4 regions of the Thioalkalivibrio sp. ALJ4 genome follow, and region 3 is predicted to be linked to each of the others. Evidence: predicted binding sites of a transcription regulator. Region 3 holds the regulator's gene; each other region holds the start of a gene.

What was found. The regulator sigma-54, encoded in region 3, starts transcription at its own class of promoters, with help from an activator protein. The targets are predictions, from matches to a motif close to TGGCANGNTNCNTGCTT.
Region 1: a site for sigma-54 is predicted at 1,801-1,817, ahead of glnL (nitrogen regulation protein NR(II)). Genes of this name have one in related genera too.
Region 2: a site for sigma-54 is predicted at 2,780-2,796, ahead of C936_RS0105750 (PEP-CTERM sorting domain-containing protein). Genes of this name have one in related genera too.
Region 4: a site for sigma-54 is predicted at 2,364-2,380, ahead of pepA (flocculation-associated PEP-CTERM protein PepA). Genes of this name have one in related genera too.

Annotation. Positions count from the first base shown of each region.
Region 1 covers NZ_KB897917.1:518,417-523,940, forward strand. Annotated here, with positions in the region: gene C936_RS0102450 (DUF2782 domain-containing protein) at 1-128, shown strand, start outside; gene C936_RS0102455 (hypothetical protein) at 128-964, shown strand; gene C936_RS0102460 (DUF4124 domain-containing protein) at 999-1,652, shown strand; gene glnL (nitrogen regulation protein NR(II)) at 1,829-2,926, shown strand; gene ntrC (nitrogen regulation protein NR(I)) at 2,926-4,362, shown strand; gene C936_RS0102475 (dihydroorotate dehydrogenase) at 4,369-5,361, opposite strand; gene C936_RS0102480 (tRNA (cytidine(34)-2'-O)-methyltransferase) at 5,360-5,524, shown strand, end outside.
Region 2 covers NZ_KB897917.1:1,197,511-1,203,034, forward strand. Annotated here, with positions in the region: gene C936_RS0105740 (TRAP transporter permease) at 1-798, opposite strand, end outside; gene C936_RS0105745 (TAXI family TRAP transporter solute-binding subunit) at 795-1,796, opposite strand; gene C936_RS0105750 (PEP-CTERM sorting domain-containing protein) at 2,032-2,664, opposite strand; gene C936_RS0105755 (PEP-CTERM sorting domain-containing protein) at 2,996-3,670, opposite strand; gene glyA (serine hydroxymethyltransferase) at 4,240-5,499, shown strand; gene nrdR (transcriptional regulator NrdR) at 5,522-5,524, shown strand, end outside.
Region 3 covers NZ_KB897917.1:971,198-976,721, forward strand. Annotated here, with positions in the region: gene kdsC (3-deoxy-manno-octulosonate-8-phosphatase KdsC) at 1-333, shown strand, start outside; gene lptC (LPS export ABC transporter periplasmic protein LptC) at 330-893, shown strand; gene lptA (lipopolysaccharide transport periplasmic protein LptA) at 886-1,410, shown strand; gene lptB (LPS export ABC transporter ATP-binding protein) at 1,461-2,189, shown strand; gene C936_RS0104595 (RNA polymerase factor sigma-54) at 2,248-3,741, shown strand; gene hpf (ribosome hibernation-promoting factor, HPF/YfiA family) at 3,744-4,082, shown strand; gene C936_RS0104605 (PTS sugar transporter subunit IIA) at 4,087-4,557, shown strand; gene hprK (HPr(Ser) kinase/phosphatase) at 4,625-5,524, shown strand, end outside.
Region 4 covers NZ_KB897917.1:311,986-317,509, forward strand. Annotated here, with positions in the region: gene prsT (XrtA/PEP-CTERM system TPR-repeat protein PrsT) at 1-1,477, shown strand, start outside; gene C936_RS0101560 (class I SAM-dependent methyltransferase) at 1,568-2,236, opposite strand; gene pepA (flocculation-associated PEP-CTERM protein PepA) at 2,473-3,303, shown strand; gene C936_RS0101570 (ThiF family adenylyltransferase) at 3,426-4,301, opposite strand; gene C936_RS0101575 (PEP-CTERM/exosortase system-associated acyltransferase) at 4,301-5,077, opposite strand; gene C936_RS0101580 (acyl-homoserine-lactone synthase) at 5,067-5,524, opposite strand, start outside.

The DNA.
Region 1 (5,524 bases), 450 kb from region 3:
AGGTGATCCCCGCGGCCGGTCCCTCCTACTACCTGATCGACAGCACCGGCGACGGCCTGCTCGATCGCCGTCAGCGTGAGCTGGAACCCGATTTCGTACCGCCGTCCTGGGTGATTTTCCAATGGTAATGAACGAACACGACTGCCAGGCCTGTGCCGAGGCCTGCGGGGTGAGCATCGAGTTTCGCGAGGGCGAGGCCTTGCTGGCGGGGCAGCCCGTGCAGTGCCTGCGTCTGTCGGCGGATGCCGCCTCCGGTATCGAGGCGGCCCTGAAGGGTGCAGGCATCAGCCCGCTGGCCACCGCTGATGCCGACGGGACGCGGATTCTTTTCCTGGATCAAGGTCAGGCATTGCGCGAACCCCTGTCGGCCGAGGGCCCCGGAAGCCTCAACGCCCTGGGGGAGCGGGCCGCGAGCTGGCAGGCCCTGCACCCGGCGAGTGCGATGCCGGAGGCCACGGGCTATCGCCGCGGGGTGCTGCAGCAGCTATTGCGCGAACGCGCCGATGCCCTGGGCCAGACGCTGTTGGCCGGCGAGCGGGAGACGCTGGATGCCGAACTCCACCACCAGAGCCTCTATCGTTTCGAGGATCTGCCGCTGGCCGGGAGCTACTGGCACTCGGTGCGGGTCTATTCGGAAGGGGCCGGGCTCGCGGATCTGGTGATGCCGCCGGCGCCGGTGCCCGCTTTCTGGCAGCTCGCGCGCATCGCATTGGCGATTGCGGTGGACGAGGCCGGCGAGATTCGAGCCGATGCCTACCGCGCGTTGCTTGCGGGCTACCATGCCAGACGCCCGTTGGCCGCGATCGAGCGCGGGGCCGCACCGACATTGCTGCGCCTGGCCGCACTGGACGACTGGATCGGTCGTCGCGAATCCGGCGCGACGGGCGAGGCCGAACGCCAGCGGCTCGTTGCGCTGCAGGGGCACGCCGCCCGTGTGCAGGGCATGTGGGTACGTGCCGCGTAGGTGGCTCGGGGGTTTCGGCCCAAGGAGATCGACGATGAACAAGGTCTGGGTGCTGTTTCTAGTCGCGATGTGCCTGCCGGCGCTCACCCAGGCCGAGGTCTATCGCTGGACTGACGATCAGGGCAATGTGCACTTTGGCGACCGTCCTCCCGAGGGCAGCGCCAGCGAGTCGGTCGATGTACGTGAGCCCATGCGCGGGGTGCCGCTCGAGGGTGCCCGCGAGATCCTTGAACGTCCGGTGCGGCCTCAGCAAGAAGAGGCCGATGCCAGTGGCTACGAACGCGTCGCGATTACGCAGCCGGAGGACGGGGCCGGCGTGCGTGCCAATGACGGCAATGTCACCGCCGAGGTGGCGCTGGAGCCCGCCCTGGATACCGAGGCCGGCCATCGCGTCGTCTGGCTGCTGAACGGCGAGGAGGCTGGCGACAGCACCGGCTCCAGTATCACCTTCGAGGGGCTCAACCGCGGCGAATACAGCCTGCAGGCGCGAGTAGAAGACGACGCCGGGCAGGAGCTCGCCAGCAGCGACACCATCCAGTTCAACGTGCTGCGCATCGCGATCCCGCGCGAACAGCAGCAACAACAGCGCCCGCAGCAATTCCCCCAGGGCGGCGCCCCGCAGGCCCCTCGGGCCCCCCAGGCCCCGCGCGCACCCCAGCCCCAGGTCCAGCAGATTCCGCAGAACTAGTCGGCCGCACCAACTCCGTGCGCATTTTGCCCCAATATGGTGCCGTATTTGCACTATAATGGGGCGGCGCTTGGTGATTGCCGCCACGGCCGCCGTGCTTGGGCGCTTTCCTGCCCGCGGATGATCCACCCTGTGCTGTGCCCCTGTTTGGCGCGATTCCTGCTTGAGGCCCGTTGATGAACAATCCTGTTGCCAAGCCCGCCCCAGCGCCATGGCCCTGGTGGGACGACCTGTCAACTGCCGTGCTGGTGACGGATGGCGAGCTGCGCCTGGTCAGCCTGAACAGTGCGGCCGAGGTCCTGCTGGGGCTTAGCCGCGAGCGTATCGTCGGCCACGGACTGGGGCAGTGCCTCAGGCTCGACCGCAGCCTGTCCAATCGGCTGCGGTCGGTGTTGTCACTCGATCAGCCGATTACCCTGCGCGCCCGACAGATGGAGCCACTGCGCGCCGAGCCCTTCCTGGCGGACATCACCATCACGCCTCTGCGCGGTGACGATGGCCGCGAGCCACAACTCTTGTTTGAACTTAACGCCATTGATCGCCATGAACGGATCAGTCGCGAGGAACAGCTGCAAAAGCAGCAGGCGATCACGCGTGCGGTGACCCGGGGGCTGGCCCACGAGATCAAGAACCCGCTGGGCGGCCTGCGCGGGGCGGCGCAACTATTGGCCAGCGAGCTGGATGACGACGGGCTGAAGGAATACACCGGCATCATCATTCGCGAGGCGGACCGGCTGCGCAGCCTGGTGGATCGCATGCTGGGCCCGAACAACCTGCCCCGCCTCGAGGCCGTAAACCTCCACGAGGTGCTGGAGCACGTGCGCGGCCTGGTCAGTGTGCAACTGCCGCTGGGTCTGAAGATCCGCGGCGACTACGACCCGAGCATCCCGGATGTGCAGGCCGACCGCGACATGCTGGTGCAGGCCATCCTGAATCTGGTGCAGAACGCGGTGCAGGCGTTGAGCGAGGGCGGCGAGATCACCCTGGTCTCGCGCGTACTGCGCCAGTACACCATTTCCGGTCACCGCCACCGCCTGGTGGCACGCCTGAGCGTGCGCGACAACGGCCCGGGCATCCCGGAGGAGATCCGCGAGCGCATCTTCTTCCCGATGGTGACCGGCCGCGCCGCGGGCACCGGCCTGGGCCTGCCCATCGCCCAGAGCCTGATCCAGTTGCACAACGGACTCATTGAATGCCGTTCGCGACCGGGCAGCACCTCGTTCGACATCCTGCTGCCGATCGAACCCCAAAATGCCAAGGAGGCCGGCAACTGATGGACCCCATCGTCTGGATCATTGACGACGACGACTCGATCCGCTGGGTGCTGGATCGCGCCCTGCAGCGCGCCGGTATCAATGTGCGCGGGTTCGAGACGGCCGACGCGGCCTGGGCTGCGCTGGAGACTGACGAGGCCCCGGATACGGTGGTGGCCGACATCCGCATGCCGGGGCTGAACGGCCTCGATTTTCTCGCCCGTATGCAGACCCGCCCGGATCCGCCACCGGTCATCATCATGACGGCGTTTTCGGATCTCGAGAGCGCGGTCGGCGCTTACCAGACCGGGGCTTTCGAGTATCTGCCCAAGCCGTTCGATGTCGACGAGGCCGTGGCCCTTGTTCAGCGTGCGCTGGAGGCGCGGGCGACTGCGCAGCAAAATGCCGAGGGTGGCGCCAGGATCGAGGACACCCCCATCATCGGCGAGGCGCCGGCGATGCAGGAGATGTTCCGCGCGATCGGGCGTCTGTCGCGCAGCAATATCACCGTACTGATCAACGGCGAGTCCGGCACTGGCAAGGAGCTGGTCGCGAGGGCCCTGCACCAGCACAGCCCGCGGGCCGATCAGCCATTGATCGCGTTGAACACCGCCGCGATCCCGAAAGACCTGCTGGAGAGCGAGCTGTTCGGCCATGAGCGTGGCGCCTTTACCGGCGCCAGCCAGAGCCGCAAGGGCCGCTTTGAGCAGGCCGATGGCGGCACACTGTTCCTCGACGAGATCGGCGACATGCCGTTCGACCTGCAGACGCGTTTGCTGCGGGTGCTGGCGGACGGAACCTTCTATCGCGTCGGTGGGCATACCCCGATCCGGGTGGATGTGCGCATCATCGCCGCCACTCACCAGGACCTCGAGGAGCGCGTGCGCGCCGGGCTGTTCCGCGAGGATCTGTTCCATCGCCTGAACGTGATCCGTATCCATGTGCCGTCGTTGCGCGAGCGCCCGGAGGACATCCCGCTGCTGGTGCAGCACTTCATGGCCGAGGTGGCGTGCGAACTGGGGGTCGAGGCGAAGACCATGCGGCCGGAGGTGGTGCGCGAGCTGCAGCGTCTGCCCTGGCCGGGTAATGTTCGCCAGCTGGAGAACACCTGTCGCTGGCTGACGGTCATGGCCTCGGGACGCGAGGTGCACCTGGACGACCTTCCGGCCGAGCTGCATCAGGATGCGCCGCCCATGGAGGCCCACGGAGGCCTGTCGGACGCGCAGATGGCCACGCCGCGTGACTGGACCAGCGAGCTGGCCCAGGTCGCTCGGCAGCACTGGCAACAGGGCGAGCGCGACCTGCTCGGCCGGGTTCTGCCACAACTGGAGCGTACGGTGATTCGCGAGGCGCTGAATGTGACCGGTGGGCATCGCCAGCAGGCCGCTGCCCTGCTGGGCTGGGGCCGCAACACCCTGACTCGCAAGATTCAGGAGCTGGGCATCGACGACGAGTAGGGCAGGTCAGGTCGTGGGGTCTTCCGGGGCCGGGGCGGCGCAGGCGGAGATCGCGCTGTTGAGCTGCAGGCTCCCGGTCAGCTCGCTGACCTGCTGGATGCCGTGGCGATCCATGTAGTCGCAGATGCCGTCCAGGATCTTCGGCAGGCACAGCGGATCGTAGAACAGCCCGGTACCCACGCCCACGGTGCTGGCGCCCGCGATCAGGAATTCCAGCGCGTCGCGCGCATTCATCACGCCGCCCTGGCCGATGATCGGGACATTATGCGGTGCGGCCACCTGATAGACCTGCTGTACTTTCAACAGCGCGATCGGCTTGATCGCCGGGCCGGAGAGTCCGCCCTGGTTGTTGCCGATCACCGCGCGGCGGTTTTCCACGTCGACGGCCATCCCCATCAGGGTGTTGATCACGGCAAACCCGTCGGTCCCGGCATCGATGCAGCGGCGGGCATTCTCGGCGATGTCGGTCTGGTTGGGCGACAGCTTGGTGATCAACGGCTTGGAGGTCACGGAGCGGCAGGCCTCGACCACGCGCGCCGACATCTCCGGGTCGTTGCCGAACGCCACGCCGCCTTCTTTCACGTTGGGGCAGGAGATATTGATCTCGATGGCATCGATCGGCGAGTCGTCGAAACGCCGGGTGACCTCGATGTACTCCTCGATCGTGGAGCCCGAGACGTTGGCGAAAAAGCGCGTCTCCTCGAAATCCAGTGCGGGCAGGATCTCGTCCACCACCCGGTCCACGCCCGGATTCTGCAGGCCGATCGCATTCAGCATGCCGTCGGGCGTCTCGTAGACGCGGTGCGGCGGGTTGCCCAGTCGTGCCTGGCCGGTCGTGCCCTTCAGGCAGATCGCACCCGCGTCGCGGTTGGAGAACCCGGCGACCCGGGTGTATTCCTCGCCAAAGCCGACACAGCCGGACAGCAGCACCAGCGGCGTGTTCAAATGCAGCCCGCAGAAATCAACGGCCAGCCGCGGATCGGTGCGCGAATCACTCATGCTTCACATCGTCCTTTATGAACCGGAAATCCCGCCGAACACGGGCAATATTATTCGTCTGGCGGCCAACACCGGGGCGGCGTTGCACCTGATCCATCCGCTCGGCTTCGAGCTGGATAGCGCCCGGGCGCGCCGCGCCGGGCTCGACTATCACGAGCTGGCC
Region 2 (5,524 bases), 230 kb from region 3:
CGAGACGCCGAGCGCGATCCCGAACACGCCTTCGTTGGACAGCCACTGCTGGGCCATCGCGCGCGGATAGCTGGCGCCGCGATGGGCAATGATGTCCGGCATGATCGGGCCGGCGAAGGTGTAGAACAAAAAGATCGCGGCAATGATCGTCAGCGCCGGGCCCAGTACCCGCCGGGTGGCCTCCAGCAGCAGGATCAGGCCGATCCCGGCGACGATCAGGTCGACGTCCGAGGGCGCCCCGGGACGGTCGGCCAGCTCGGCGTGGAACAGGTACAGATACAGCGCACTGAAGGCCGCGATTGCAGCGAACATCCAGTCGGTCAGCGGTATGTGGTGGATGGGGTCATGGCCGCGCAGCAGCGGCAATGCGACCACCAGAAGGGTCAGCCCGATGATCACGTAGACCTCGGCCAGGCGCTCCAGGCCCAGCAATTGCCAGATCCCGAACACCATCAGGACCAGCCCGCCCAGGGCATAGGTCACGCCAATGGCGCGTGGCCAGGACACGTGGCGTGTGCCCGGCCGGATCGCGGGAAACAGCAGATAGGCCAGGAAGACTGCAAAGGCCAGATGGATCGAGCGCGCCTCGGTGTCCGAGACGACAAAGAAATCCAGCCAGTCGCCCAGGGGCGAGGCGATCCAGATCTGGAACAGCGACCAGGCCACCGCCGTCAGCCAGATCAGGCTGCGCGTGCCGCGCCCCGGATGACGTGCGCCGGATTCCAGCTCCTGAGCAGTCTCGGCCGCGTTGTCGGCCGGTTCCGTGGCCCCCCCGGTGGTCCCCCTGGTATCGCTCATTCGATCAGCCCCGCTTCACGGAAATAGCGTTGGGCCCCCGGATGCAGGGGGGCCGACAGTCCTTCGTCCACCATCGTCTCGCGCTCCAGCGGGCCAAAGGCCGGATGCAGGCCGCGAAAGGTCTCGAAGTTCTCGAACACCGCGCGGGTGATCTCGTAGACCGCGCGTTCCGAGGTGCGGGTCGAGGTCACCAGCGTGGCGCCGACACCGTAGGTATGGATGTCGTCGTCCTGGCCCGGGTAGGTGCCGGCGGGGATCAGCGCGCGCAGGTAATAAGGGGTGTCCTCGACCAGTTGGTCGACGGTTGAACCCTCGATCGACACCAGTCGGGCGTTGCAGGTCGCGATGGGTTCCTGAATCGCGGCCGAGGGGTGGCCGACGGAAAATACAAAGGCGTCGATGCGGTTGTCGCAAAGCGCCTGGGCCTGCTCGCGCGAGGGCAGCTCACTCACCCGGCGAAAGGTGTCCTGGTCCCAGCCCAGCGCCCCCATTAGTTCTTCCATCAGGATGCGCTGGCCCGAGCCCGGGTTGCCGATGTTGACGCGCTTGCCGGGCAGGTCATCCAGCCCCTCGATGTCTGCGTCGGGGCGCACCACCAGGGTGAGGGGTTCGGCATGCAGGCTGAACGCCGCCCGGAGATGGGGAGCGGGCCCGAATTCCTCGAAACGCCCGGAGCCCCGATAGGCGTGGTACTGCAGGTCCGACTGCGCGACGCCGAAGTCCATGTCGCCCGAGCGGATCATGTTGAGATTGAAGACCGAGCCGCCGGTGCTCTCCGCTGTGCAGCGCATCCCGTGCTCGTCGCGACGGGTGTTGAACAGGCGGCACAGGTGCTGGCCCGCCGGGTAATACACGCCGGTGACCCCGCCTGTGCCGATATTGATGAAGCGCGATTCGGCCTGCGCGGTGGTGGCCAGTAGCAGGCTGACCAGGGTGAGCACTGGCAGCAGGCGTTGCAGCCATCGCCGGTCGGCCCTCGGCACACTGGATCGATTCATACGCCCTCCGGGGTCATGCCGGGAACGAATCGCGGCAGTGCCGAGGATTCTAGGGAGACGCCGATCAAATAGCACGTTCGCGTTCAGGTCGACTGTGCCTGCGGGCCGGGGGCGATGGGGATCGCCTCGCCTTCGGTCATCCGCGGTCCTGTGCAGGCCCCTCTTCAATCAGGGTAAAGGACACGCCCGACAGGCGTGCCCTTGATGGCGCGGCGACGGGCCGTTGGGCGTTCGCCTAGGCCGGAAAACGGGGCCCCTGGCGTCGGTTCCGGCGAAGCATCAGCCCGAGCAGGCCGAGCCCCAGTCCCATCAGCAGCATCGTCTTCGGTTCGGGGACGGTGCCGACCGCGCCCGAACGGTAATAGACGCTGATATGCGAGATGTTGCGTGTGGCCACACCCGGATAGCTGAAGGGCGGTTGGGTGAAGGGTGAGCTGTAATCGCCATTGATCCCGGTCATCAGGAAGCCGACCAGGTTGGTGCCGCTGCCATGACTGAACACGAACAGCAGGTCTCCATAGTCCCATTCGGAATCGAGGTTCCATTGCCCGCTGTGGCGATTGCCATCAAAGCTGGCGAGGGTCGAGCTGTTCGACCCGGGGGAGGTCCAGCGGCCGTCGAATAGCCAGTCGCTGATTCCGAAGAATCCGGTGTCGCCCGCGGTATTCACAAGCCAGCTGGAGGGATCGCCGGTGGTGGAGTCGGTGGCTGCGCCATCCAGTGGCGACAAAATCTGACAGCCGAGATTGTTGGTGACCTTGTCACCGACGTTGCCGGACAGGGCAGTGCAATCGAGCAGTGCGGCCTGGGTGGCCCCGGAGAGCGACAGGGTCAACAGGAACACCGTTCCGGCCAGGAACGAGAGCAATGGCTTGCATGACATCGAGCTTACCTCCATGGGACGAAAGTCCCTCCATGGTTTCTCATGAATGCGGCTGGGGCGCGGATCGCCTGAAAGTGCCATCACTCACAAGGCGGGAATGCAGCACGCTTCGTGCCATGTTCGACGAGATGGGGGATTCGGGCGATGAAACAATCGCTTGTGAGATTTGATGTGGAGAGGCGGTCGTGGGTTACGGCCGAGATGTAAAAGAACCGGACATGTTCGGTCGAGGCGAGCGAATCACTGTGGATCAGGAGGCATGAACGAAATGATGGCGCCACATGGGCGCCATCATGCCAAGTCGAGCAGGACGTGATCAGGCCGCCATCGTGTCCCTGCGTGCTTTGCGGCGGACGGCGATACCCAGCAAGCCCAGACCCAGACCCAGTAGCAACAGTGTGTGGGGCTCCGGTACCTGCCCGTTCGGACGGTAGTAGATGCTCACGTGGGAGATGTCTTTGGGGCTTGCACCCGGGAAGTCAAACGGCGGGTCAATGAATGGCGAGAGGTAGCTGCCGTTATAGCCAGTCATCAGGAACCCGGTCAGATTGGTGCCGCGGCCATCCTTGAACAGGAACAGCAGGTCGCCGTAGACAAAGCTCGGATCCAGTGTCCAGGTCCCGCCCTGGGAGGTTCCGTCCAGCGTGACCAGGTTGAGGGTCGGATCGGCCGGATCAAACTCCAGCGGATCGCCGTTGCTGTTCGGCGGATCTTCCCAGCGGCCATCGAACTGCCAGTCACTGATGCCGAAAAAGCCCGTGCCACCGGCCGTGTTGACGATCCAGTTGGATGGGTCGCCTCCCACAGGGTCGTTTGCATGCCCATCCAGGGGTTCGAGGATCTGGCAGCCGATGTTGGCGGTGACGCGGTTTTCAACGCCGCCATCCAGGCTGGCGCAGCTGATCAACGAAGCCTGTGCGGCGCCGGAAAGGCCCAGGCCCAGCAACAGGGCGGCACTCGCGAAATAGGGTGTAGTACGTTTGGGGTTCATTCGATGCACCTTCCCTGGGAATAGCCCCCTGGGTGGCTTGCGCGGATCCGGCCCATCCGGTCCTTGTGCACTCAGGGCTATGCAGAAACGGTGCCATTCCCATATGCGCGCTAATTCATTCGAAAAAACAGACCGATAGGAGGATGCGCCTTTTGCCGGATGGCAGCGGGACTGGATGGGCGTAAAAAAGTGTGACACCGACGACTACGCCGTTCGGGTGAGTGGCGCCCGGCGGGTACATTCTCAGTGCCGCGAGAGGGGTTTACCCGGCCAGGATTGGGTGTAAAGAAACGGGACACCAGGCCGTGCGCGCCGGAGGCCATGGCTACCCTGTCGAGCTTGCCCGGCAGCGCGCAATAGGCCGTATGTAGCTGAAAATACGGAAGGCTTTGGATTCTTGCGTTGTGCGCTACCTGGACGGTGGTCTGGCCATGGCGTGGCGGCCACCTGAAAAAAAGCCCCGCATCCCCTATCATTACGCGTCTTTGTTTCCCCCTTCCCAGGCCTGCGCCGGTGAGTCGGCGCGCCGGGAAACCGAATCCACGAAAGTAATGAAACGGGAGATCCGAATGTTTTCGATCGACATGAGTATCCACGGCTACGACGACGAACTCTGGGGCGCCATCAGCAAGGAGGCGCAGCGCCAGGAAGAGCATATCGAGCTGATCGCCTCCGAGAACTACACCAGCCCGCGCGTGATGGAGGCCCAGGGCTCCGTGCTGACCAACAAGTACGCCGAGGGCTATCCGGGCAAGCGCTACTACGGTGGCTGCGAGTATGTGGATATCGTCGAGCAGCTCGCGATCGATCGCCTCAAGCAGCTCTACGGCGCCGACTACGCGAACGTGCAGCCGCATTCCGGCTCGCAGGCCAACGCGGCCGTGTACATGGCCCTGCTGCAGCCGCATGACACCGTGCTGGGCATGAGCCTGGACGCCGGCGGTCACCTGACCCACGGCGCCAAGCCGAACTTCTCCGGCAAGATCTACAACGCGGTGCAGTACGGCATCACCGACGAGGGTCTGATCGACTACGACGAGGTCCAGCGCCTGGCCACCGAGCACCAGCCGAAGATGATCGTCGCCGGCTTCTCCGCCTACTCGCGCGTGGTCGACTGGAAGCGCTTCCGCGAGATCGCCGATTCCGTGGGCGCCTACCTGATGGTGGACATGGCCCACGTCTCCGGCCTGATCGCCGCCGGCGAATACCCGAACCCGATCGACCACGCCCACGTGGTCACTTCCACCACGCACAAGTCCCTGCGCGGGCCGCGTGGCGGCTTCATCATCACCAAGGGCCAGCCGGAGCTGAACAAGAAGTTCCAGTCGCTGATCTTCCCGGGTACCCAGGGCGGCCCGCTGATGCACGTGATCGCCGGCAAGGCGGTGGCCTTCAAGGAGGCCCTGGAGCCGGAATTCAAGACCTATCAGAAGCAGGTGATCGCCAACGCCCGCGCGATGGCCGAGGTCCTGGTCGAGCGTGGCTACGACATCGTCTCCGGCGGGACCGACAATCACCTGTTCCTGCTGAGCCTGGTGTCCAAGGGCATGACCGGCAAGGCCGCGGACGCCGCGCTGGGTCGCGCCAACATCACGGTCAACAAGAACGCCGTGCCCAACGATCCGGAATCCCCATTCGTGACCTCCGGCATCCGCATCGGCACCGCCGCTCTGACCACGCGTGGCTTCACCGAAGCGGAGTCGCGCGAGCTGGCCGGCTGGATCGCCGACGTGCTGGACGACCACGAGAACGAGCAGGTGATCGACGCGACCCGCGACAAGGTCGTCGAGATCTGCCGCCGCTTCCCGGTCTACGGCGCCCCCGAATAACGCGGCGTAGCGGCGGCCCGCCATG
Region 3 (5,524 bases):
GGGGTGGTCGAGCACCGCATGCGGGACCTCGGTGTGCAGCACCTGCTGCAGGGGCGGCGCGACAAGGGGGCCGCACTGCACGAGTTGCTCGAGCAGACCGGCCATGCGCCCGACGAGGCCGCCTTCGTGGGCGACGACATCGTCGATCTGCCGGCGATGCGCCGTGTGGGGCTCGGCATCGCGGTGGCGGATTCCCACCCGCTGGTGTTGCAGCATGCCGACTGGGTCACGCAGGCCCCCGGCGGGCGCGGCGCGGTGCGCGAGGTCTGCGAGGGTCTGCTGGCGGCCCAGGGGCGGCTGGAGGCCCTGTTCGCGGAGTACGTCGACGGATGAAGTGGGTGGCCGGACTGGCGGCGCTGATCCTGTTGCCAATGGCGGCGCTGGTGGCCGGCGCTGTTGCCAGCGAGCACGAGCCGGAGGGCGAGGTGACGCTGGAGATCGAGGGCTTTACGCTGCACGCGACCGGCGAGGACGGCGAGCTGAGCCACCGCCTGCGCGGAACGCGTCTGCGCGAGTTTGGCCGCGACGGCCCGCAGCTGATCGACGACCCCGACCTGGATATCTTTGACGCCGGCGGTATCGAATGGCACTGGACTGCGCCCGAGGCGCTGCACCGACCGATGGACGAGATCCTGGACCTGATCGGCCCCACGCGGGGGGTGCAGCCCGAGCGTGACGAGCGCGTGCGCACGGTGATTGAATCCGCCGATATGACGGTGGCGACCGACACCATGATCGCCACCTCCGATGCCCCGTCGACGCTGGAGCAGCCTGGCCTTTTCCAGCGGGGCACGGGTCTGCGCGTCGACTCGCGAGGGGATACCATAGAGCTGTTCCATGACGTGTACACGCTCTACAGCGAGTCGGGCGAGGAGGAAGCCGCAAATGACTGAACGTGGTGGGTCGTCGCTCGCCCGGGCCGGATGGCCCGTGCTGCTGGGCAGTGCCTTGTTGCTGCTAGCCGCGCCGGTCATTGCCCAGCAGCAGCCCCTGCCGGTGGAGATTACCGCCGATCGTGCGGAGATGGACGACCGGCGGGGCGTAAGCACTTATACCGGTGATGTGGTGGTGATTCGCGGGGACATGACACTGGAGGCCGACAAGGTCTATGTGCGCAGCCGCGACCGACGCCCTTACGAGATGGAGGCCCACGGCGAGCCCGCGCGGCTGGAGTCCCCGGACCCGGAGACGGGCGAGATGCGCATCGCCACCGCGCTGCGCATCGACTACCTGCTGAACGAGGACCGGGTGATCCTGACCGACCAGGCGCATGTGATCACGGCAGCCGAGGAAGCGCGCGGCAAGCGCATCGTCTACGACCTGGAGACGGATGTGATCGAGGCCGAGCGTGGCGAGGCCGATGACGAGCGTGTACGTATCAGGATCCAGCCCCGCGAAGACGACGAATGAACGAGCTCGACACCAGCGCGCCCGCCGCGGCCGGTGGCGAATCTGCGCCGATGGCCGGCTATCTGACCGGCCGCGAGCTGACCAAGCGCTATGGCAAGCGTACGGTGCTGGATCGTGTCGACGTCGATCTGGCACCAGGGGAGGTCGTGGGCCTGCTGGGACCGAACGGCGCAGGCAAGACCACCTGTTTCTACAGCCTGGTCGGCCTGATCCGGCCCAATCGTGGCCGCATCACGCTGGGTGACCGGGACATCACCCGGGCCCCGATTCATTCGCGGGCCCGAGCCGGGCTGGGCTACCTGCCGCAGGAGGCCTCGATCTTCCGTCGGCTGAGTGTTTGGGACAACCTGCAGGCGGTGCTGGAGCTGCGCTCGGAGCTCGACCGCCACGAGCGACGCCGCATCGGCGATGCCCTGATCGAGGAGTTCCAGCTGGAGACCGTGCGCCACAGCCCTGGGATTGCCCTGTCCGGGGGCGAGCGTCGCCGCGCCGAGATCGCGCGGGCACTGGCCGGTGACCCGCGCTTTATCTGCCTGGACGAACCGTTTGCCGGCGTGGATCCGATTTCCGTGGGTGATATCCAGGCCGTGATTGGGCATCTGGCCCAGCGCGGGATCGGTGTGCTGATTTCCGACCACAACGTGCGCGAGACCCTCGGAATCTGCGACAGGGCCTATATTCTTAGTGAGGGCCGCATCCTGAGCGCCGGGACCCCGCAGGAGCTGCTGGACGACCCCCAGGTGCGCCGCGTGTATCTCGGAGAAAACTTTCGACTGTGAACATTGATCAGTGTTTCCTTAAGATGATCTTGATGGTCACCATGGACCTCAAACCGCGATGCTGAAACCCGGGCTCAATCTGCAGCTGGGGCAGACGCTGACGATGACCCCGCAGCTGCAACAGGCGATCCGTCTGCTGCAGCTTTCCACGCTGGAGTTGCAGGCGGAGATCCAGCAGGCGCTGGAAAGCAACCCCATGCTCGAGCAGGTGGAGGACGAGGGCGAGGAGGCCCCGCCCGAGCGCCCGGAGGAAGGGGGCGAACGGGTCGACGGGGATCGCATGCAGGCCGACACGGCTGGCGATGACGTGATCCCCGAGGAGTTGAGCACCGACAGTCGCTGGGACGACATCTACGAGCCCGCCCCGAGCCCACGCGGCCTGGACGACCGCGACCCGCTGGAGAATACCTCCGACGGCGAGGACGAGGGCCTGCAGGACCACCTGCTCTGGCAGCTGCATCTGAGCCACCTGACCCCACGAGACCAACGGATCGGGGCGGCGCTGATCGACGCGATCAGCCCGGACGGCTATCTGGACAGTGAACTCGAGGCGCTGGCGGAGATGATCAGCCAGGGCGAAGACGAGCCCGTGGGGGTCGACGAGGTCGAGGCGGTGCTGCACTGGATTCAGCAGTGCGACCCGCTGGGCGTCGGTGCGCGGGACCTGCGCGAGTGCCTGGAGATCCAGCTGCGCCATTTGGCGCCGGATGCCCCGGCGCGTGACGCGGCTCGAGCCATCCTGGAAAACGGCATGGAGAGCCTGGCCAAGCGGGACTACCGAGCCCTGCAGCGCCAGTCCGGCGTGCGCGACCCGGACGAGCTGGCGCGGGCGCTGGACCTGATCCGCACCCTGAATCCGCGGCCCGGTGCCCAGATCAGCGAGTCCACTTCGGAATACGTCGTGCCGGATGTCTATGTCCGCCATGACCGCGATGGCTGGCGCGTGGACTTGAACCCGGAGATTGCGCCGCGCATTCGCATCAACGATCTCTATGCGGGCATGGTGCGGCAGGTCTCCGATGCGCGTGATAGCGCGTTTATGCGCGATCAGTTGCAGGAGGCGCGCTGGTTCCTGAAGAGCCTGCACAGCCGGAACGACACCCTGCTGCGGGTCGCCCAGGCCATCGTCGTGCGCCAGCAGGGGTTTCTCGAGCATGGTGAGGTTGCCATGCAACCGCTGATCCTGCGCGATATCGCCGAGACCCTGGAGATGCACGAATCGACCATCTCGAGGGTGACTACACAGAAATACATGCACACCCCGCGTGGGGTATTCGAGTTCAAGTACTTCTTTTCCAGCCATGTTGGCACAGCCGATGGCGGCGAATGCTCGGCGACCGCGATCCGTGCCATGATTCGGGAATTGATTGGTGGCGAGACCCCGAACAAGCCACTGAGTGATGCAAAACTGGCCCAGATCCTGTCGGATCGGGGCATTAATGTGGCCCGACGCACCGTGGCCAAGTACCGCGAGGCTATGCACATACCGTCTTCCAGCGAACGCCGGCAGATGGCGAGTATGCCCAGTGGAACCAAGCAAAAAGGAGCCTGACCATGCAGATCAATCTGACCGGCCATCACGTCGATATCACCGACGCCCTGCGCGACTACGTGAACGAAAAGTTCGCGAAGCTGGAACGCCACTTCGACAAAGTGATCGACGTGCATGTGGTGCTGACCCACGAGAAAAACCAGAACCTGAACAACAAGGCGGAGGCCAATCTCCAGGTCAGCGGCAATCACATCCACGCCGAAGCCAGTCACGAGGATATGTATGCGGCGATTGATGGCCTGATCGACAAGGTGGATCGTCAGCTGATCAAGCACAAGGAAAAGGTCAAGGACCATCACCGCGCCGAGGGTGCCCAGCGCAACCGCGAACAGGCCCTTTAACGCAATGACCATTGCCGAGCTGATCACCCGCGCCCGTATCCGGCTGGAGCCCGAGTGTTCCAGCCAGAAACGGGCGCTCGAGACCCTGGCCGAGTTGCTGGCCGTCGGCGGCGAGGAGTCCGCCGGCCCGGCCAGCGGGGCCATCTTCGAGGCCCTGTCTGCCCGCGAGAAGCTTGGCTCCACCGGTCTGGGGCATGGCGTGGCCATCCCGCATGGGCGTCTGGCCGAGCTCGATGTCCCCCGGGTCGCGGTCCTGCGGCTGGACCAGGGGGTCGACTTCGACGCCATGGATCACGAACCCGTGGACATCCTGATCGCACTGCTGGTGCCCGAGGCGGCGACCAGCGCGCACCTGGACCTGCTGGCGCAGCTGGCGCGCGGTCTCTCGCAGCCCGACAATATCGCCTCGCTGCGCCGTGCCGGCGACGCGGACGCCCTGGAACGCGAACTGACCCGGGCCTTCGGCGACGCCTGAACATGGCTCTCCCGGCAGTGCTCCCCCGATTCCGACACCCCGCGCCAATGCTGCCGGAGATTCGTGCATGAACGAGGCACTGGGAGAGGGCGGCATCGCGCGCGACATCACCGTAGAGGTCCTGATCCAGGCGATGGGCAATCGCCTGGATCTGCGCTACGTACACGGCGAGCAGGTCGCACCGGATCGCAACCTGGTCGGCGGTGACGGCGACGACCTGCCCCTCGCCGGGCACCTCAACCTGATCCGGCCTAACCGTATCCAGGTGATCGGCGATTTCGAGGCGCGCTATATCGCGCGGCTGAGCGATGATCAGCGCGAGCAACTGATCCTGGAGATGGCCCGCACCGGGACGACCGCGGTGATCTTCGCCGAGGACACCTGCCCGTTCTCGGAGATGCCGGACGTCCCCGATGAGCAGCTGCCGCTGATCTTGTGCTCCTCGACCAGCAGCCACGAGATTATCTCCCTGCTGCGCTATTTCCTGCAGCAGCGGCTGGCCCATTTCGAGGTGCGCCATGGCGTGTTCATGGAGATCCTCGGCATTGGCGTGCTGATCAGCGGGGCCTCCAGCGTGGGCAAGAGCGAGGTGGCGCTCGAGCTGATCTCGCGCGGGCACCGGCTGATCGCCGACGACGCACCGGAGTTTGCCCGCATCGCCCCGGATATCGTGCGCGGACACTGCCCGGCCCTGTTGCAGGACCTGCTCGAGGTGCGCGGGCTGGGGGTGTTGAACGTCCGCGCCATGTACGGGGATTCGGCGATCAAGGGCGGCAAGTATCTGCGGCTGATTATCGACCTGCGCGACCACGGCGAGCCCTCGCCGGTGCCGGATGACCGCCTGAATGGCCGCCGCGGGGAGATCGGCATCCTCGGGCTGCGTATCCCGCTGATCAGCCTGCCGGTCGCGCCGGGGCGCAACATCGCGGTGATGATCGAGGCGGCGGTACGCAACCACATGTTGCAC
Region 4 (5,524 bases), 660 kb from region 3:
AAGCGCGGATGTACGCCTGGCCGACTACTCGGTGGCCCTGGCGCATATCCGGGATGGGCAGTACGAGCAGGCCCTGGAAGCCACCCAGCGTCTGCGCGACAAGGACCCGGAAAACCCGCAGGGCTTCAACCTGATGGGCGCCGCCCTGCTGGGGATGGGCGAAACCCACGAGGCCCGCCTGATCTATCAGGAAGGACTGTCGCTCCATCCGGACAACAGCACCCTGGCCCTGAACCTGAGCTCGCTCGAGGTCCGCCAGGGCAACCTGGAGACGGCCCGCGAGATCCTCGAGGACCTGCAGGAACGCGACCCCGGGCATCCCACCTCGGCGATTCGGCTGGCGACACTGCATTTCCAGCAGGGCGAGATGGAGGCCGGCAAGCGCTGGCTGCAGGACGCAATCGAGGCGCACCGAGATCGGATCGAGCCCTACCTGATGCTGGCACGCGCCCAGAACCAGCAGGAGGATCACGCCGCCGCCCGATCGACCCTGGAAAAAGCCCGCGAACATCACCCCAACGACACCCGAGTGCTGGGCCTGCTGGTCGATCTGCAGGAGCGCGAGGGGGACTTCGCGGGCGCGGCACAGACGCTTGGGCACCTGGCCGTACTGCGGCCGGATGCCGCGGAGCTGCGCTTCCGGCAGGCGCGCAATCTCGCCGCGCTGGGCGAGACCGAGCAGGCCGTCACGGCCCTGCGCGAGACGCTGTCGATCGACTCCAGCCACATGAGCGCGCGCATGGTGCTGACCCGCCACCTGAGTCTGGCCGGCGAGGTCGACGAGGCGCGTCAGGTCTTCGAGCCCGTTGCGGAGCGGGCCCCGGAGGCGGCGCAGGTGATCGCGCAACAGGCCTGGTTCGACGCACAAGCCGGCGAGCTCGACAAGGCAATCGAGGGCTACGAACGCGCCCTTGAGCGTGAGTCCCGACGCGACTGGCTGGTGGAGAAATACCAGGTTCAGCAGCGGGCCGGCCATTCCGACGCGGCCCTGGAGACGCTGCAGGGCTGGCTGCAGGACCACCCCGATGATCTCGCCTCGCGCCACCTGCTCGGCTCGGCGCAGATCAACGCCGGCCACGAGGCCGAAGCCCTGGAAACCTACGAAACCGTGCTGGAACAGCGGCCCAACGATGTCATCGCGCTGAACAATGCGGCATGGCTGGCCCGCGAGACCGACAACCCCCGCGCCCGCGAGTATGCCCAGCGGGCTGTCGAACTGGCCCCGGATCAGCCCGCGATTCTCGACACCCTGGGCGTGGTCTTGCTGGAGGGCGGCGACACCGAGAACGCGCTGGAGACCCTGCAGCGGGCCTACCGGATGAGCCCGCAGGCACCGGATATCGGGTTCCATCTGGCGCAGGCCTACCAGGCCAGCGGCGAAACCGAACAGGCGCGCGACCTGCTGACGGAGCTACTGGAGGCCCACGAAGACTTCCCGGAACGCGAACGGGCGCAGTCGCTGCACGAGTCGCTGTAAACCCGGAAAAGCGAGAAAGACGCGCCGAGCTGAAGCCCACGTCCGCGTGGGCTTCAGCTTTTCCGGCCAGCGTCGAAACTGGCGCCAGGACTACTGCGATTTCTTCAACAGCAGGTTGTAGCAATTGCCCGAGATCGAGGAGTCGACCACCTGGAACCCGGCGCTGGTGAAGCGACTCAGGATATCGCGGGCCTCGTACGGGGTATGCAGGATGCCTTTGCGCATGCCCCAGCGGTTGATGCGTTCGGCAATCAATTTGAGTGGCTGCGGCGTGCGCGGATACAGCAGGACGTTCGCGGCCAGGGTGCCCCCCGGCTTGAGCACCCGAAAGGCCTCGTGGATGGCGCCGTCCACATCCGGAAAGCAGTGTACCGAGTTGGCGATGTTGGCCGTATCGAACTCGCCGTCGGCGAACGGCAGCTCCGCGGCGTCGGCGTGTTTGACAGTCACGTGCTCGTCCTTTGCGAAGCGGTGGCGCGCGCCCGCCAGCATGGATTCGGCGTAATCCACGCCAACGATTTCGCTCTCCGGCAGTTTGCGCCGGCGCCGCCACTTGATCGCCATCTCCAGCAACGTCCCCGTACCGCAGCCGATCTCCAGATGCCGGGCCCCCATGTTGCGGCCAAAAAAACGGATCTGGGCGCCCAGGGTGCTGTTGTAGGCAAAGGTCAGGATGAAAAACCCCCGCGCGTCGTACCACCAGGGTGGCGACTTGTAGGCCTCGGCAATCTCGTCGCGGGTCTTGGCACGCTTGGACATGTGACATCTCCTTCACGGAAAGAACGGCCGAGCCCCCAACTCCGCCGTCCGTTTTTTTTACAAAGGCCTTTTCCAGGACCAAGGAAAAACAAAACAAACGCCTTGAAAATCCGATAGTTAACACTTTTGGCACGCAGCCTGCTTTACTTCACTCGCAAGACAGGACGACTAGCAAATTGAAGTGGAAGTAAGCGTTAACCCAAACAAATTGATGCTAACTGGTGGAGGATTACAACATGGAAAGGTTCAAGCAAACAGCGCTGGGGGCGGTACTGGCAGTGGCCAGTCTGGGGCTTGCGAGCACCGCACATGCCGGCGTCTTCACGATTGATGATTCGCAGCTCGATCTCTCGACGATCGCGGTCGGCGAACGTCAGGTTGACCGTATTACCGGCGGGTATGAGGAGCTGCTGACCCTCGATACCGACGGTTCCTTCGACGCGGCGGCCTACTGGAACGTAGGTCAGTACTTCCTTGGGGGTACAGGCGTCAGCAATCGTCTGGGCGCCGGCGGGGACGACGGTGATCTGTTCTATGGCCTGTATGCCGTGTTCGAGTCCTCCGGGACTTTCGACGCGGGTTCGGGCGAGTTCACCGGCACCACCGGCTCGATCGCGCTCTACCTGGATCCGAATCTGGATACCACCTTCGGGTTTAACTCGGGCGATGCGGCCGACGGTGTGGCCCTTGGCGGCACGGGTGATGACATCCTCGTAGGCTGGTCCGACATCTTCGAGCGGGGCGCGGGTCGCTTTGAACCCGGCTCGGACGATATCGGCAGCTTCGCGCTCATCTTCAACGAGTGGATGCTGACGGATGAAGGCAAGCAATTCTTCACCAGTCCGGACCCGTTCTACATGAATGTCCGAGTATCGGGTCAGTTCGACTTTATCGAGGGTTTCGAGGAAGTCGATCAGCGCACTACCTTTGATGTGGTCGGCTCGGCCGACGCCCGGTGGTTCGGGGTACCCGAGCCGGGCATGCTGCTTCTGCTGGGAACCGGGCTGGTAATGCTCGGCTTCGTCGCCACGCGACGCCGCCGCCGCGAGACTGGCCTGGCTGCCTAGCAGCCCTTGTGGTTGGGCCTTCTGCTCCCCCCTGGGTGGAAAGCCTCTCCCGGCCCCTCGTCTTCGGACGAGGGGTTTTTTTATGTCCGAACATACGAAACGCGAGGCTGGATGGCTGCTGTTCAGACCTGGGCCCGGAGACGTGCGAGTCGACGTCGTCCGATCGCCAGCAGCAGGCGCTGCAGGGGATTGCGGTTGCCACCGGGGCGCCAGGTGCGGGCGAGGCGCTGGCGATAGGCATCGAAGTGAACGCCGCGCGGGGCCCAGACGACACGGCCACGTCCCAGCAGGATCTTCAGGGCCTCGGTACCCATGACCCCGGCGCACAGCTCGCAGGCCATCACGGTGGACGGGCCATGCTGCGCCCTCAGGTCGACGGCGGCAGGATCGGCCAGATAGCCCATCTGCATCATCGACGGGGCCAGGCCCATCATGAAACGCAGCGCCAGCTCCTCGTCGGGCAATCCATCGCGCAGGTCGAAGTAGTCATCGAACGACAGACCACCCGGGCGGAAATTGAGCAATGCGGCCCCCATGCCGAGCGGGGCCACGGTGATCGCCGGGATCCCCCGCTCCGCGCAAGCGGCGAAGACCTCGCGGCGGACCTGAAACACGAAAAAGTCGAGCCCGTCGACGTAGAGGTCCACACCCTGCAGGAAGGCCTCCAGATTGTGCTGGTACACCCCCTCCGGGAATGTGGTGATCTCGAGCTCCGGATTGATGTCCAGCGCCATCTCGCGCAGGACCTCGACCTTGGGTCGGCCCAAACGGGACATGCCGGCCCCCGCCTGGCGGTTCATGTTGTGCAGCTCGAAGCAGTCGAAATCCGCGATATGAAAGCGCCCCACCCCCAGGCGGGCGAGCGTCAGCAGATGGCTCCCGCCGACACCCCCAAGCCCGGCGATCGCCACCCGCGCACCGCGCAGGCGTTCCATCTCCGGCCAGGTCACCCAGCCATGGGTGCGCCGGAACGCCGCGTGATAGTCGAATTCAGGCATCAGGCCGCGCTGGCAATCGCGTCCCAGAGAGAGTCGGAGGGATGGGGGTCGGAGAGATTGGCATAGGAGTGTGCATACAGCTGGCTCAGCGACGGTGAACGGTGAATCCCGGCCAGGGCTGTAAGCAGACTAATATGAAACGGCGCGCGGCGACCATGGTAGTTCTGAAGCGTGCCGATCTGCTTCACCTTCAGGCCGTGGCGACGCAGGATGCGCGCCAGCGACGGCTCCATCATGGCGAAGGCATGCGAGCGGCCCTCGATCTCCATCATGGCGACCGCACTCATGAACAGACTCAACGCCAGCAGCGGGAAGGTACGCGCCTGTTCCAGAGGCACATTCAGCAGATGAAGGTCCCCGACAGGAGTGACCGACTCCCCCAGACGTCGCCGGAACAGGCCATTGACGGCCAGTCGGGAGACCTCGCAGATCGCGTCCCGCTCCAGCCGGTCCGGGCGAAATTCGGTCTCGTAAAAGCAGTTATCGCAGTGGCGCTCCATCGGGAGTTCGTGGATCTTCTGACGCGCGTCGACATGCACGACCCGGACGCAGCCCGCGTGGGTACCGCTCACCACATGCTCCAGCAGGCAATGCGTGGACTGGGCGTCATATTCGTCGATCTCGCGCTCGCCCGGGCAGTTCTCCGGAGACTCGTAACGAAACTCTCGGCAGTAGACCTCGTAGCGCAGTCGGTACACCGCCTCCAGCTGCTCCTTGTCCGGCTTCACCAGAGAAAAATAGCGGCAGAATGCCGTGATGAGCGGGTCATCCTGCACAGGGCACTTCCATAGCCCTTGGGGCGTGATACACACGCGGGCGCCAGCAACGCTTGTACCCCGGCGCCGCGCGGTACGGGAACGGTGGGTGCCCGGCCAGCTGCGCATAGTGGGGACGCGCCGGTGCGTCGCCCAGCCCCAGCCGGCGGCGCCAGGCGGACAGCGCCAGGCCGGACTCGGCAGTCAATGCACGAAACGGCAGCCGCAGCCCCCGGTGATCACAGGCCTCGCCACACAGCTCGATGGGGATATGGTGGCGCTGGAGCAGACGCGCGAGGGCTGGTCGAATCATGAACAGCAGAAAGTCATACCCGTGGTCTTCGGCATAGGCCTGGGCGGCCTGGCAAAGGTGATACAGCAAACGCGGCGATCCGCGTTCCGGTGAACCACGAGCAATCAGACGGGAAACCTCGAGCACCCGCGGGGACTCGACCCTGGGCGTCGCGA